2 regions of the Actinoplanes sp. URMC 104 genome follow, and region 1 is predicted to be linked to the other one. Evidence: riboswitches for the same ligand, from Rfam matches in the RefSeq annotation. Region 1 holds a riboswitch; the other holds the start of a gene.
The links. Region 1 has a riboswitch for thiamine pyrophosphate ahead of ACSNN8_RS17010 (thiamine phosphate synthase). Riboswitches for the same ligand answer to the same signal wherever they lie in the genome.
Positions count from the first base shown of each region.

Region 1 (5,345 bases):
CAGCGAGTCGGCGAGTGCGGCCCTCTCGGCGTACGGCAGGTCCTTCTCCCGCAGGACGACCCAGGCGGCGCCGCCGTCGACCGCCGCGCGCACCACGGAGACCAGCGGCCCGGCGGCGATCCGCCGATCGGTGAGCACGACGAGCCCGCCCGGCGTCACCACTGCGCCAGCCCTTCGTCCGATGTGGACGCCACCGCGTGGAAGCGCCGAGGGATCCGCCCGGCCTCGAAGGCGAGCCGGCCCGCGACCACCGCGTGCCGCATCGCGGAGGCCATCGCGCCGGGGTCGTCGGAGCGGGTGATCGCGCTCGCGATCAGCACCGCGTCGCAGCCCAGCTCCATCGCGAGCGCCGCGTCCGAGGCCGTGCCGATGCCCGCGTCGAGCACCACCGGCACGTCCACGCTCTGCCGGATGAGCCGGATGTGGTGCGGGTTCGAGATGCCCAGCCCCGAGCCGATCGGCGACCCGGCCGGCATCACCGCGGCGCAGCCCACGTCGGCGAGGCGGCGGGCCAGGATCGGGTCGTCGCTGGTGTACGGCAGCACGGTGAACCCGTCGCCGACCAGCGTCTCGGCGGCGCGCAGCAGCTCCACGCCGTCGGGCAGCAGGGTCCGCTCGTCGCCGATCACCTCGAGCTTGACCAGGTCGGTCTCGAACGCGTCCCGGGCCAGGTGCGCGGTCTTCACCGCGTCCCCGGCCGTGTAGCAGCCGGCCGTGTTGGGCAGCACCCGGACGCCGAGCCGGTCGAGCATCGGCAGCAGGCCGGGCCCGGCCGCGTCGACCCGGCGCAGCGCCACCGTGACGAGGTCGGTCTCCGAAGCGACGATCGCCTCCTCCAGCGCCGCCAGGCTGTTCGCGCCGCCGGTTCCCAGGATCAGCCGCGACTTCGCCAGGAAGCTCATCGTCATCCTCCCTGCGCCGCGGTCAGCACCTCGACCGAGTCGCCGTCGCCCAGCCGCGTCAGCCCCCACGTCGAGCGCGGCACCACCTCGCCGTTGACCGCCACCGCGACTCCGCGCCGGGCGTCGGTGATCGTGTCGACGAGGGCCTGCACCGAGAGCTGGTCGGAGGAGAAGGACCGGGAGTTGCCGTTCACCGTCAGGCGCATCAGAACCTCCGGGGTGAGAAGTCGGCGAGCGCGGGGTCCGCCTCGCCGGTGAGCACCAGGCCGGCGACCAGGTCGGCGGTGACCGGCGCCAGCAGGATGCCGTTGCGGAAGTGCCCGGCGGCCACGACCACGCGGTCGTCGAGCCGGCCGAGCAGCGGCGCGTTGTCCGGCGTGCCGGGCCGGTGCCCGACCGTGGTCTCGGCCAGTTCGAGCTCGGCGAGCCCCGGGACCAGGTCGATCGCCGCACGCAGCAGGTCGGCGACGCCGCCCGCGGTGACCAGCCGGTCGGTGCGCTCCTCCTGGGTGGCGCCGACCACCACCTCGCCGTCCGCGCGCGGCACCACGTAGACCTCGCGCCCGTCGACCGCCGCGTCGAGCACGTGCCGCAGCAGCCCCGGTTCGCCGCGCAGCCGCAGCACCTGGCCCTTCACCGGCCGCACCGGCAGCCCCGTCAGCGCCGCCGTCCCGCATCCGGCCGCCACCACGACCGTGCGGGCATCCACGTCGGACAGTGACTCGACGCGCTTGGGCACGATCCGGTCGCTCAGCCGTTCCCGCAGCGCGCCCACCACCCGGCGCGGGTCCACCTGGCGTTCCCGTGGGGCGAAGACCCCGGCCCGTACGCGGGGGGACAGCGCGGGTTCGAGCGCGCGCAACTCCGAGGGTCGCAGAAGGGGCAGCTGCTGCCGGGCCCAGACCCGCCGCCGCTCGGCCACGTCGTCGGCGGTCGTCGCCAGGCTCAGCGTGCCGGTGTCGTCATAGCCGACCTCGACGCCCAGCTCCGCGGCGAACCCCGGCCACAGCTCGGCCGAGCGTTCCATCAGCCGGATCAGCGCCGGGTCCTCGTGCTCCGACTCGCCGCCCGGCGCCAGCATGCCGGCCGCCACCTGCCAGGCGCCCTCGTCCCCGCCGTCCAGCACCGTCACGTCAGCCCCGCGCTGCACGAGCCGTAGCGCGACGGACAGCCCGATGATCCCGCCCCCGACGATCGCGACGTCGCTCATGCCGCGTCCCCGCCGCGAGCAGCCCCGCCCACATCGCCCACCGCGAGACCGCCGCGGGCAGCCCAGCCCGCATCGTCCGCCCGGAGACCGTCGCCGGCAGCACCGCCGCCAAAGCCCCCCGCAGCAGAGCCGGGCCGCGAGCCCAGCGCCCGGAGGAAAGCCACGGTCGCGCCGGCCGGATCGGCTGCGACAGCCGAGATCGCCGCGACCCCGTGACACGAGAGCTGCCCCACCCGCTCGGGCGTGATCCCCGCAATCGCGATCACGGGCGTCCCCGGCACCGCCTCGGTCACCGCCGCGACCCCCGCCGGCCCGATCGGCGGCGGCAGCCCGGCCTTGGTGCTGGTCGCGAACGCCGGCCCCACCCCCAGGTAGGTGGCCCCGTCCGCCACCGCGGCCCGCGCGTCGGCGGGGTTGCGGCAGGTGGCGCCGAGCACGGCGGCCGGCCCCAACGCACGCCGCGCGGCCGCCACCGGCAGGTCGTCGGCTCCCACGTGGACGCCGTCGGCGCCGGCCGCGAGCGCCACCCCGACCCGGTCGTCGACCAGGCAGAGCGCCCCGGCCGGCCGGCACAGCTCGAGCGCGGCGGTCGTCAGCGCGTACGCCTCGCGGTCGTTGGTCTTGACCCGCACCTGGACGGCGACGGGCCCGTGCCCGAGCACGCCCCGGACGACGTCGAGCGAGTCGGTGACGATGTGCAAACGCGGCAACAACAACGCGAGCTCCTCCCTGCGCCGGCATGATCCGGATCAGGTTCGACGGTCGGGGGCCGCGTCAGCCCCCCTCTCAGCCCGGTGCACCGGACTCCCGTGGGGTTGTTGTCTCGGACCATAACCCGGCCCGCCGCGAAATGGCTAGCGCACGTCCCAGACCGGTTCCGGGGTCTCGATCACCTCGTTGTCGCCCCGGAACAGCACGAAGCGGTCGAACGACCGGGTGAACCAGCGGTCGTGGGTGACCGCGATCACCGTGCCCTCGAACTGCCGCAACCCCTCCTCCAGCGCCTCCGCGGAGGCGAGGTCGAGGTTGTCGGTGGGCTCGTCGAGCAGCAGCACGGTGGCGCCCGACAGCTCCAGCAGCAGCACCAGGAACCGCGCCTGCTGACCGCCCGAGAGCGTGCCGAACTTCTGGTCGCCCTGCGCCGCCAGCTCATACCGGTTGAGGGCCTTCATGGCGCCGGCGCGGTCCATCCCGGACCGGTGGTCGTCGCCACGCCACAGGATTTCGACGAGCGTGCGGTCCTGGAGCTCGGGGCGGTCGTGCGTCTGCGAGAAGTGACCCGGGCGCACCCGCGCGCCCAGCCGCGCCACACCGCTGTGCGCCACGTGCGCCAGCGGCGCGCCGTCGACCGGCTTGTTCTCCGCCTCGGGGTCGGTGCCGCCGGCCGCCAGCAGCCGCAGGAAGTGCGACTTGCCGGTGCCGTTCGCGCCGAGCACCGCGACCCGGTCGCCGTACCAGATCTCGAGGTCGAACGGGAACGTCAGGTCCTCGAGCTCGAGCTGCTCGCAGATCACCGCCCGCTTGGCGGTGCGCCCGCCGCGCAGGTTCATCCGCAGCGACTGCTCCTTGGGCGGCAGTGGCGGCGGGCCGGCCTCCTCGAACTTGCGCAGGCGGGTCTGCGCGGCCTGATAGCGCGAGGCCATGCCGTCGTTGAAGGTCGCCTTCTGCTTGAGCGACAGCACCAGATCCTTGAGCTTCTGGTGCTCCTCCTCCCAGCGGCGGTGGTTCTCCTCCATCCGGTCGTGGCGGTGCACGCGCGCCTCGTGCCACGACGCGAAGCCGCCCGGATGCGTCCAGGCGCTGCCGCCCTCGACCGCCACCACCCGGTCGGCGGTCTGGGCCAGCAGCTCGCGGTCGTGCGAGACGTACAGCACGGATTTCGGCGAGTCGCGCAGCCGCGACTCGAGCCAGCGCTTGCCGGGCACGTCGAGGAAGTTGTCGGGCTCGTCGAGCAGCAGCACCTCGTCGTCGCCGCGCAGCAGCAGGTCCAGGGCGAACCTCTTCTGCTGACCGCCCGAGAGCGTCCGCACCGGACGGTGCCGCACCTCGTCCCACGTCTTGCCGAGGATCGCCACGGCCACGGTGTCGAACAGCACCTCGGCGTCGTATCCGCCGGCCTCGCCCCAGTGCGCCAGGGCGTTCGCGTACGCCAGCTGGCTGCGCTCGGTGTCGTCGAGCCCGGCGGCGGCCTTCGCGAGCCGCTCACCCGCGGCGGCGAGCTCGGGCTTCACCAGCGACAGAGCCAGATCCTCCAGCGTACGGTCGTCGCCGATCATGCCGATGAACTGGCGCATCACCCCGAGCCCGCCGGAGCGCGCGATCGTGCCCTCCTGCAGGGCGAGGTCGCCCGCCACCATGCGTAGCAGCGTCGTCTTGCCCGCGCCGTTCGGACCGACCAGCGCGACCTTGGCGCCCTCGCCCACCCGGAACGCGACGTCGGCGAACAGCCGGCGCCCGTCGGGCAGCACGAATCCGGCCCCGGCGACATCCACGTAACCCATGGCCGACATCATCGCTGGCCACCGGCCCCGGCGTCAGTCTGTTTTTCCCGCCACCCGCAGCACGCGGAAGCCCTTCTGGCTGGCGATACGCTCGACCTGCCAGCCCCGTTCGACCAGCCAGGCGTGAAGCGAATCACCGCCCAGATGCCGATTGATCACCAGCCACGCGACCCCGCCCGGCGCCAGCCGCGGCAACCAGCGCTCCATCAGCGCGCGCAGCTCCGCCTTGCCCACGTGGGTGGGCGGGTTGCTCCAGATCTGGTCGAAGCTCACGTCGTCCGGCACCTCGCCGGGCGCCGCCACCCGCACCCGGCCGGCCAGCCCGAGCGCCTCGGCGTTGAGCGCGGTCAGCTCGCGCGCCCGCGAGTTCACGTCGACCGCGTGCACCACCGCCCGCGGCGCCTCGCTCGCCAGCACGCAGGCGATCGGCCCGTATCCGCAGCCCAGGTCGAGGAACGTGCCGGCGGTCCCGGCGTCCGGCAGATCGCCCTTGCGCAGCAGCACGGCGGTGCCCGGGTCGAGCCGGCCGGCGCTGAACACGCCCGACGCGACGGTCATCCGGTAGTCGCGGCCGGCGACGTTGAAGGCGATCTCGCCGCGCTGGTCGGGGGTGGCCGGCTCGGCGCTGAAGTAATGTTCGGCGGTCACCGCACCAGTCTGCCGCCGGTTAACGCGCGAGCGGCGGCGGGGGTGCCGCACAAACTGTGCGTTCATTGATCACCGTGCGCATCT
Region 1 covers NZ_JBPQTO010000004.1:668,927-674,271, reverse strand. Annotated here, with positions in the region: gene ACSNN8_RS17030 (thiamine phosphate synthase) at 1-162, opposite strand, end outside; gene ACSNN8_RS17025 (thiazole synthase) at 156-908, opposite strand; gene thiS (sulfur carrier protein ThiS) at 905-1,108, opposite strand; gene thiO (glycine oxidase ThiO) at 1,108-2,112, opposite strand; partial or broken gene ACSNN8_RS17010 (thiamine phosphate synthase) at 2,256-2,828, opposite strand; TPP riboswitch at 2,822-2,933, opposite strand; gene ACSNN8_RS17005 (ABC-F family ATP-binding cassette domain-containing protein) at 2,967-4,613, opposite strand; gene ACSNN8_RS17000 (class I SAM-dependent methyltransferase) at 4,647-5,261, opposite strand.

Region 2 (5,345 bases), on a different contig from region 1:
GTGCCGCGTGAAAATCTACGCGGACCGGCCGCCCACCGCCGTACGTCAGCTCCTCACCGACCTCGCCGTCGTGGCCTGGGTGGCGCTGTGGATCCGCGCCGGTCTGTGGGTCAACGACATGGTGGAGAAGCTCGGCGTGCCCGGCGCCAAGCTGGAGAGCGCGGGCGGCGGCATCGCCGACAACCTCTCCGACGCGGGCACCAAGGTCGGCGGCGTGCCGCTGGTCGGCGACGAGCTGGTCAAGCCGTTCGAGGGTGCCGCCTCGGCGGCCCGGTCGCTCGCCGAGGCGGGCCGCCAGCAGCAGGACGTCGTGGACACACTGGCCGTGGTCGTCGCCCTGGTGGCCGTGGCCGTGCCGCTGTCCCTCGTGCTCCTCGGCTGGCTCCCGCGGCGGTTGCGGTGGATGCGCCGGGCGGCGGCTGCCTCGGCCGTACGCGACCAGCCCGCCGGGCGTGACCTGCTGGCGCTGCGCGCGCTGGCGAGCCAGCCGCTGACCCGCCTGGCGACGCTCGGGCCGGACATCGCGCAGAGCTGGCGCGACGGCGACCCGGCCGCGGTCGACGCGCTGGCCGAGCTGGAGCTCAGGCGTCTCGGCCTGCGGGCTCGGAGGCGATGACCTCGCCGCTGCTGGACTCCTCGTCCTCCTCCTCGGCGTCCTCGTCGATCCAGTTCTTGCGGAAGAACGGGATGGTCGCCCAGAACGTGAGGAAGAACAGCGCGGCGATCGCGGTCAGCACGAACGCGATCGGCCGGTCGAGGATGAAGTCGGTGACCAGCAGCACGCTGCTCACCATCGAGACCAGCAGGAACGCCAGGCCGCCGGTCGCCATGCGGTGGGCGTAGCGCACCAGCTCAGGCTTGCGTCCCTGGCGGAACAGCGCCCGGTGGAACGCGACCGGCGCGATGATCATGGCGGTGGCGGCGGCCGCGGCGAGCAGCGCCACCACGTACGTGTCCTTCTGGAAGTTGGTGACCTTGGGGAAGCCGTTGCTGAAGGGCAGCGTCAGCAGGAACGCGAACAGGATCTGGATGCCGGTCTGCGCGACGCGCAGCTCCTGCAGCAGATCGGCGAAGTTGCGGTCCCAGCGCTGCTTCTCGGTCTCGTGCTTGATGCGGGATTTCTCGGCCACCATGACGCTGGCGTATCCCCTGCGGAGACGGAAATCAAACTAGGCCGATACGGGAGAGGGCGGCGTCGGCGAGCGCGGTGGCCGCCTGCTCCGGCACCCAGTGGCTGACGCCCTTCATGGCGACCAGCTGGTAGTCGGCGTCGACCCAGTCCCGCGTGCGCAGCGCCGCGGTGAGCGTCACCACGCCGTCGCGGTCGCTCCAGACGTAGGTGGTCGGCACCCGGACGATGCCCGGTCCGCCCGGTGCGCCGCCCTGCACCGCGCGGTACCAGTTCAGGCCGCCGGTGAGCCGGCCCGGGTCGTCGCGCATCGACTCGACGTACTTGTCGCCGCGCTGCCCGATCGGCTTGAGCATCGCCCGCAGCATCGCGCCGTCGCGGGCGAGCAGCAGGCGCTCGGCGACCGGCGACTGGAAGACCTTGAAGTACGACATCCGCGCGCGCTGGGTGGCCCGCACGCGCAGCGCCAGGCCCAGCGCCTTGGGATGCGGCACCGAGACGGCGGTCAGCGTGCGCACCCGGTCCGGATGGCCCGAGGCCAGCCACCAGCCGACGATCGCGCCCCAGTCGTGGCCGATCACATGGGCGGACTCGAGCCCGAGCGCGTCCAGCACGGCGACGGCGTCGGCGGTGGGCTCGTGCAGGCGGTAGGCGCTCACCTCGGACGGGCGCGCGCCGGGCGAGGTGCCGCGCTGGTCGAGGGCGTACGTCCGCAGGCCGCGCTCGTGCAGCTTGGGCGCCAGCAGGTCGAACTCGCGGTGGTCCTGGGGGAAGCCGTGCAGCAGCAGCACCGGGGCGCCGTCGGACGGGCCCCCCTCGTACACGTCGAAGGTCAGCCCGCGTGCCTTGATCTCCATGTGATCACTCCCTCGCTGTCCCTCGACCCGCACCGGTGTTAGTTTCATCGAAACACAGCACATCCGACAGGGGAGCGCACAGCGCTGAGAGTGCGGGCGACCGCAGACCCTCGCACCTGATCTGGGTAATGCCAGCGCAGGAAGTTCGGTCTTTCTCCAGCCGCGTCGTGTCCGGGCCGCACCCGGGCGTGGCGTGCGTCTCCTCCCGGTGCCCACTGGGAGGTTCAGTCATGAACAACCGCTGGCGGACGATCGACATCGTCATCGCCTCCGTCGTCGCCGTGGCCTTCGGCGTGATCTTCTGGGCCTGGGGCCTGCTCTACAACGGCCCCGCGGACGCCATCCCGCTGCCCGGACGGGCCGTGCTCTACGGCGTCTGGCTGGTGCCGGCCGTGCTCGGCGCGCTCATCGTGCGCAAGCCCGGTGCCGCGTTCTACACCCTCTCGCTCGCGTCGCTGGTCTCGGTGGCGATCGGCGTGAGCTGGGGCTGGACGATCGCGGTGCAGGGGCCGCTCGAGGCGCTCGGCGCGGAGGTCGTGTTCGCCGCGTTCGCGTACAAGATCTACCGCCTGCCGGTGGCGCTGCTCGCGGGCGCCATGGCCGGGGTGGTGGCCGCGGTCTACGACGTGTTCGTCTGGTACCCCGACACCTCGTGGGCCACGTTCCGCCTCCCGTACGTGCTGATCACCGCCGCGTCGTCGCTGGTCATCGCGGGTCTGGGCAGCGTGCTGCTGACCCGCGCGCTGGCGCAGACCGGCGTGCTGGACCGCTTCCCGGCGGGCCGCTCGCGCGCCCTCGTCTGATTTGGTTCGATTCCAGGTATGAGTGAGGTCGTCCTCCGCGGCTTCGGCTGGCGGCACGCGGGCCGCCGCGCGTGGGCCGTGCGCGACGTCGACCTGCGCATCGGGCACGGCGAGCGGGTGCTCCTGCTCGGTCCCTCCGGGGCCGGCAAGAGCACCCTGCTCGCGGCGCTGGCCGGGCTGCTCGCCGAGGACTCGGGCGAGTCGGCCGGCACCATCGAGATCGACGGGCTCGACCCGCGCAAGGCGCGGGAGCAGGTGGGCATCGTCTTCCAGGACCCGCAGACCCAGCTCGTGATGGCGCGCAGCGGCGACGACGTGGCGTTCGGGCTGGAGAACCGCGGGGTCCCGCAGGCGCAGATCTGGCCGTGGGTCAGCGATGCGCTCGACCGGGTGGGCTTCCCCTATCCGATCACCCGCTCGACCGCGGCGCTCTCCGGCGGCGAGGCGCAGCGGCTGGCGCTGGCCGGGGTGCTGGCCCTGCGACCGGGTCTGCTGCTGCTCGACGAGCCCACCGCCAACCTCGACCCGGCCGGCGCGGCGCTGGTCCGCGACGCCCTGCGGCGTTCCCGCTCCCGCTACCCCGTCTACTTCGACCAGCGGACCTCCTCCGACGACCCGACGATGATCCTGGTGGAGCACCGGGTGGCCGAGGCCCTGCCGCTGGTCGACCGCGTGGTCGTGCTCGAGCCGGGCGGGGGGATCAGGGCCGACGGGGCGCCCGACGTCGTGTTCGCCGCCTACGGCGACCGGCTGGCCGAGGAGGGCGTCTGGGTTCCCGGCTTCACGGTGCCGCCGCTCAAGGCGGTCACGGCAACGGCTTCCGAGCTCGTACGGGCTCAGGACGTCACTGTCACCGGACGGCTCGCGCCCGTCTCGCTCGGCGTCGGGGAGGGCGAGGTGCTCGCCGTGACCGGTCCCAACGGCGCCGGGAAGTCGACGCTCGCGCTGGTGCTCGGCGGCCTGCTGGCCCCCACCGGCGGCGCCGTGCGCGGCTTCGGCGACGCGCGGCCCCCGCACCGCTGGCGGGCCGCCACCCTGACCGGCCGCATCGGCTCGGTCTTCCAGAACCCGGAACACCAGTTCGTCACGTCCCGGGTGGCCGACGAGCTGGCGGTCGGCCCGCGCCGCCTGGGCCGGTCGGCGTCCGAGGTGGACCGGATCGTGTCCGGGCTGCTCGAACGGCTGCGCCTGGACCGGCTGGCGGCCGCGAACCCGTACACGCTCTCGGGTGGCGAGGCCCGCCGGCTGAGCGTGGCCACCGCGCTCGCCACCGCGCCCCGGCTGCTCGTGCTCGACGAGCCCACGTTCGGCCAGGACCGGCGCACCTGGATCGAGCTGGTCAGCCTGCTCGCCACCCTGCGCGACGACGGCCACGGCATCGTCGCCGTCACCCACGACGACGACTTCGTGCAGGCCCTCGCCGACCGGACCCACCCGCTGGGCGCCGCCCGCCTGCAGGATCCCCTCCCCCACCGGCGGCCGCGCCCATGACGCTCGCCCTGCAGCCGGTCGCGGACCCGTCGGCGCCGCTCGCCCGCCGCAACCCGGTGGCCAAGCTCGCCGCCGCGATGCTGTTCTCGCTGCCGCTGATCGCCACGCTCGACCCGCTCACGCCCGCCATCGCGCTGGTGATCGAGCTGGCTCTGGTGCCGCTGTTCGGCGTGCGCTTCGCGACGCTGGCCCGCCGCGCCTGGCCGGTGCTGGTCGCCTCGCTGGGCCTGCTGGTCACGATGGTGCTGTTCTCCGCGAACCGCACCGGCACGCTGCTGCTCGACCTGGGCCCGTTCGACGTCACCACCGGCGTGCTCTACTCCACGCTCGGGCTGATCCTGCGGCTGTTCGCGGTGGTCGTCCCCGGCGTGCTCGTCTTCGCCACCACCGACCCCACCGACCTCGCCGACGCCCTGGTGCAGAACGCCAAGGCGCCCGCCCGCTTCGCCCTCGGCGCGCTCGCCGCGTTCCGGCTGATCCCGCTGCTGGGCAGCGAGTGGCAGATGCTCACGCTGGCCCGCCGGGCCCGCGGCATCGACGCGGGCCGCAACCCGGTCACGGCGCTGCGGCTGTTCGTCGCCACCGCCTTCGCCCTGCTGGTCGGCGCCCTGCGGCGCGGCGGCCGGCTGGCGGTGGCGATGGACGCGCGCGGCTTCGACTCGGGCGTCCCCCGCACGTACGCCCGCAAGCAGGTCTTCCGCCGCGCCGACGTGGCCCTGCTCGTGGGCGCGATCGTGCTGTCCTCGTTCGCGCTCGGCATCTCGATCGCCGCCGGCGTCTTCCGCCCGATCATCGGCTGAGCTCAGCGGTTACGGGCCGTGCCGTGCGCCGCGAACGACGTCCGGTCGCCACGCCACTGCGTGCGGGGCACGGTCGCCTCGAGCACGGCCAGGTCCCGCCCGGACAGTTCGACGTCCGCGGCCGCGGCGTTCTCCAGCACGCGCCGTCGGCTCCGGGTGCCCGGGATCGGCACCACGTCGGTGCCCTGCGCCAGCAGCCTGGCCAGAGCCCGATCCCGGGCCGCCGGCACCACGTCGTCCTCCGGCTCGCGCCACGCCGGCGACC
Region 2 covers NZ_JBPQTO010000011.1:2,682,231-2,687,575, forward strand. Annotated here, with positions in the region: gene ACSNN8_RS38305 (hypothetical protein) at 8-616, shown strand; gene ACSNN8_RS38310 (DUF6328 family protein) at 582-1,133, opposite strand; gene ACSNN8_RS38315 (alpha/beta fold hydrolase) at 1,165-1,986, opposite strand; TPP riboswitch at 2,045-2,146, shown strand; gene ACSNN8_RS38320 (ECF transporter S component) at 2,217-2,789, shown strand; gene ACSNN8_RS38325 (ABC transporter ATP-binding protein) at 2,808-4,280, shown strand; gene ACSNN8_RS38330 (energy-coupling factor transporter transmembrane component T family protein) at 4,277-5,080, shown strand; gene ACSNN8_RS38335 (aldo/keto reductase) at 5,083-5,345, opposite strand, start outside.
Region 2: it holds a riboswitch for thiamine pyrophosphate, as region 1 does, so the genes downstream of both, ACSNN8_RS38320 (ECF transporter S component) here and ACSNN8_RS17010 (thiamine phosphate synthase) in region 1, are expected to answer to the same signal.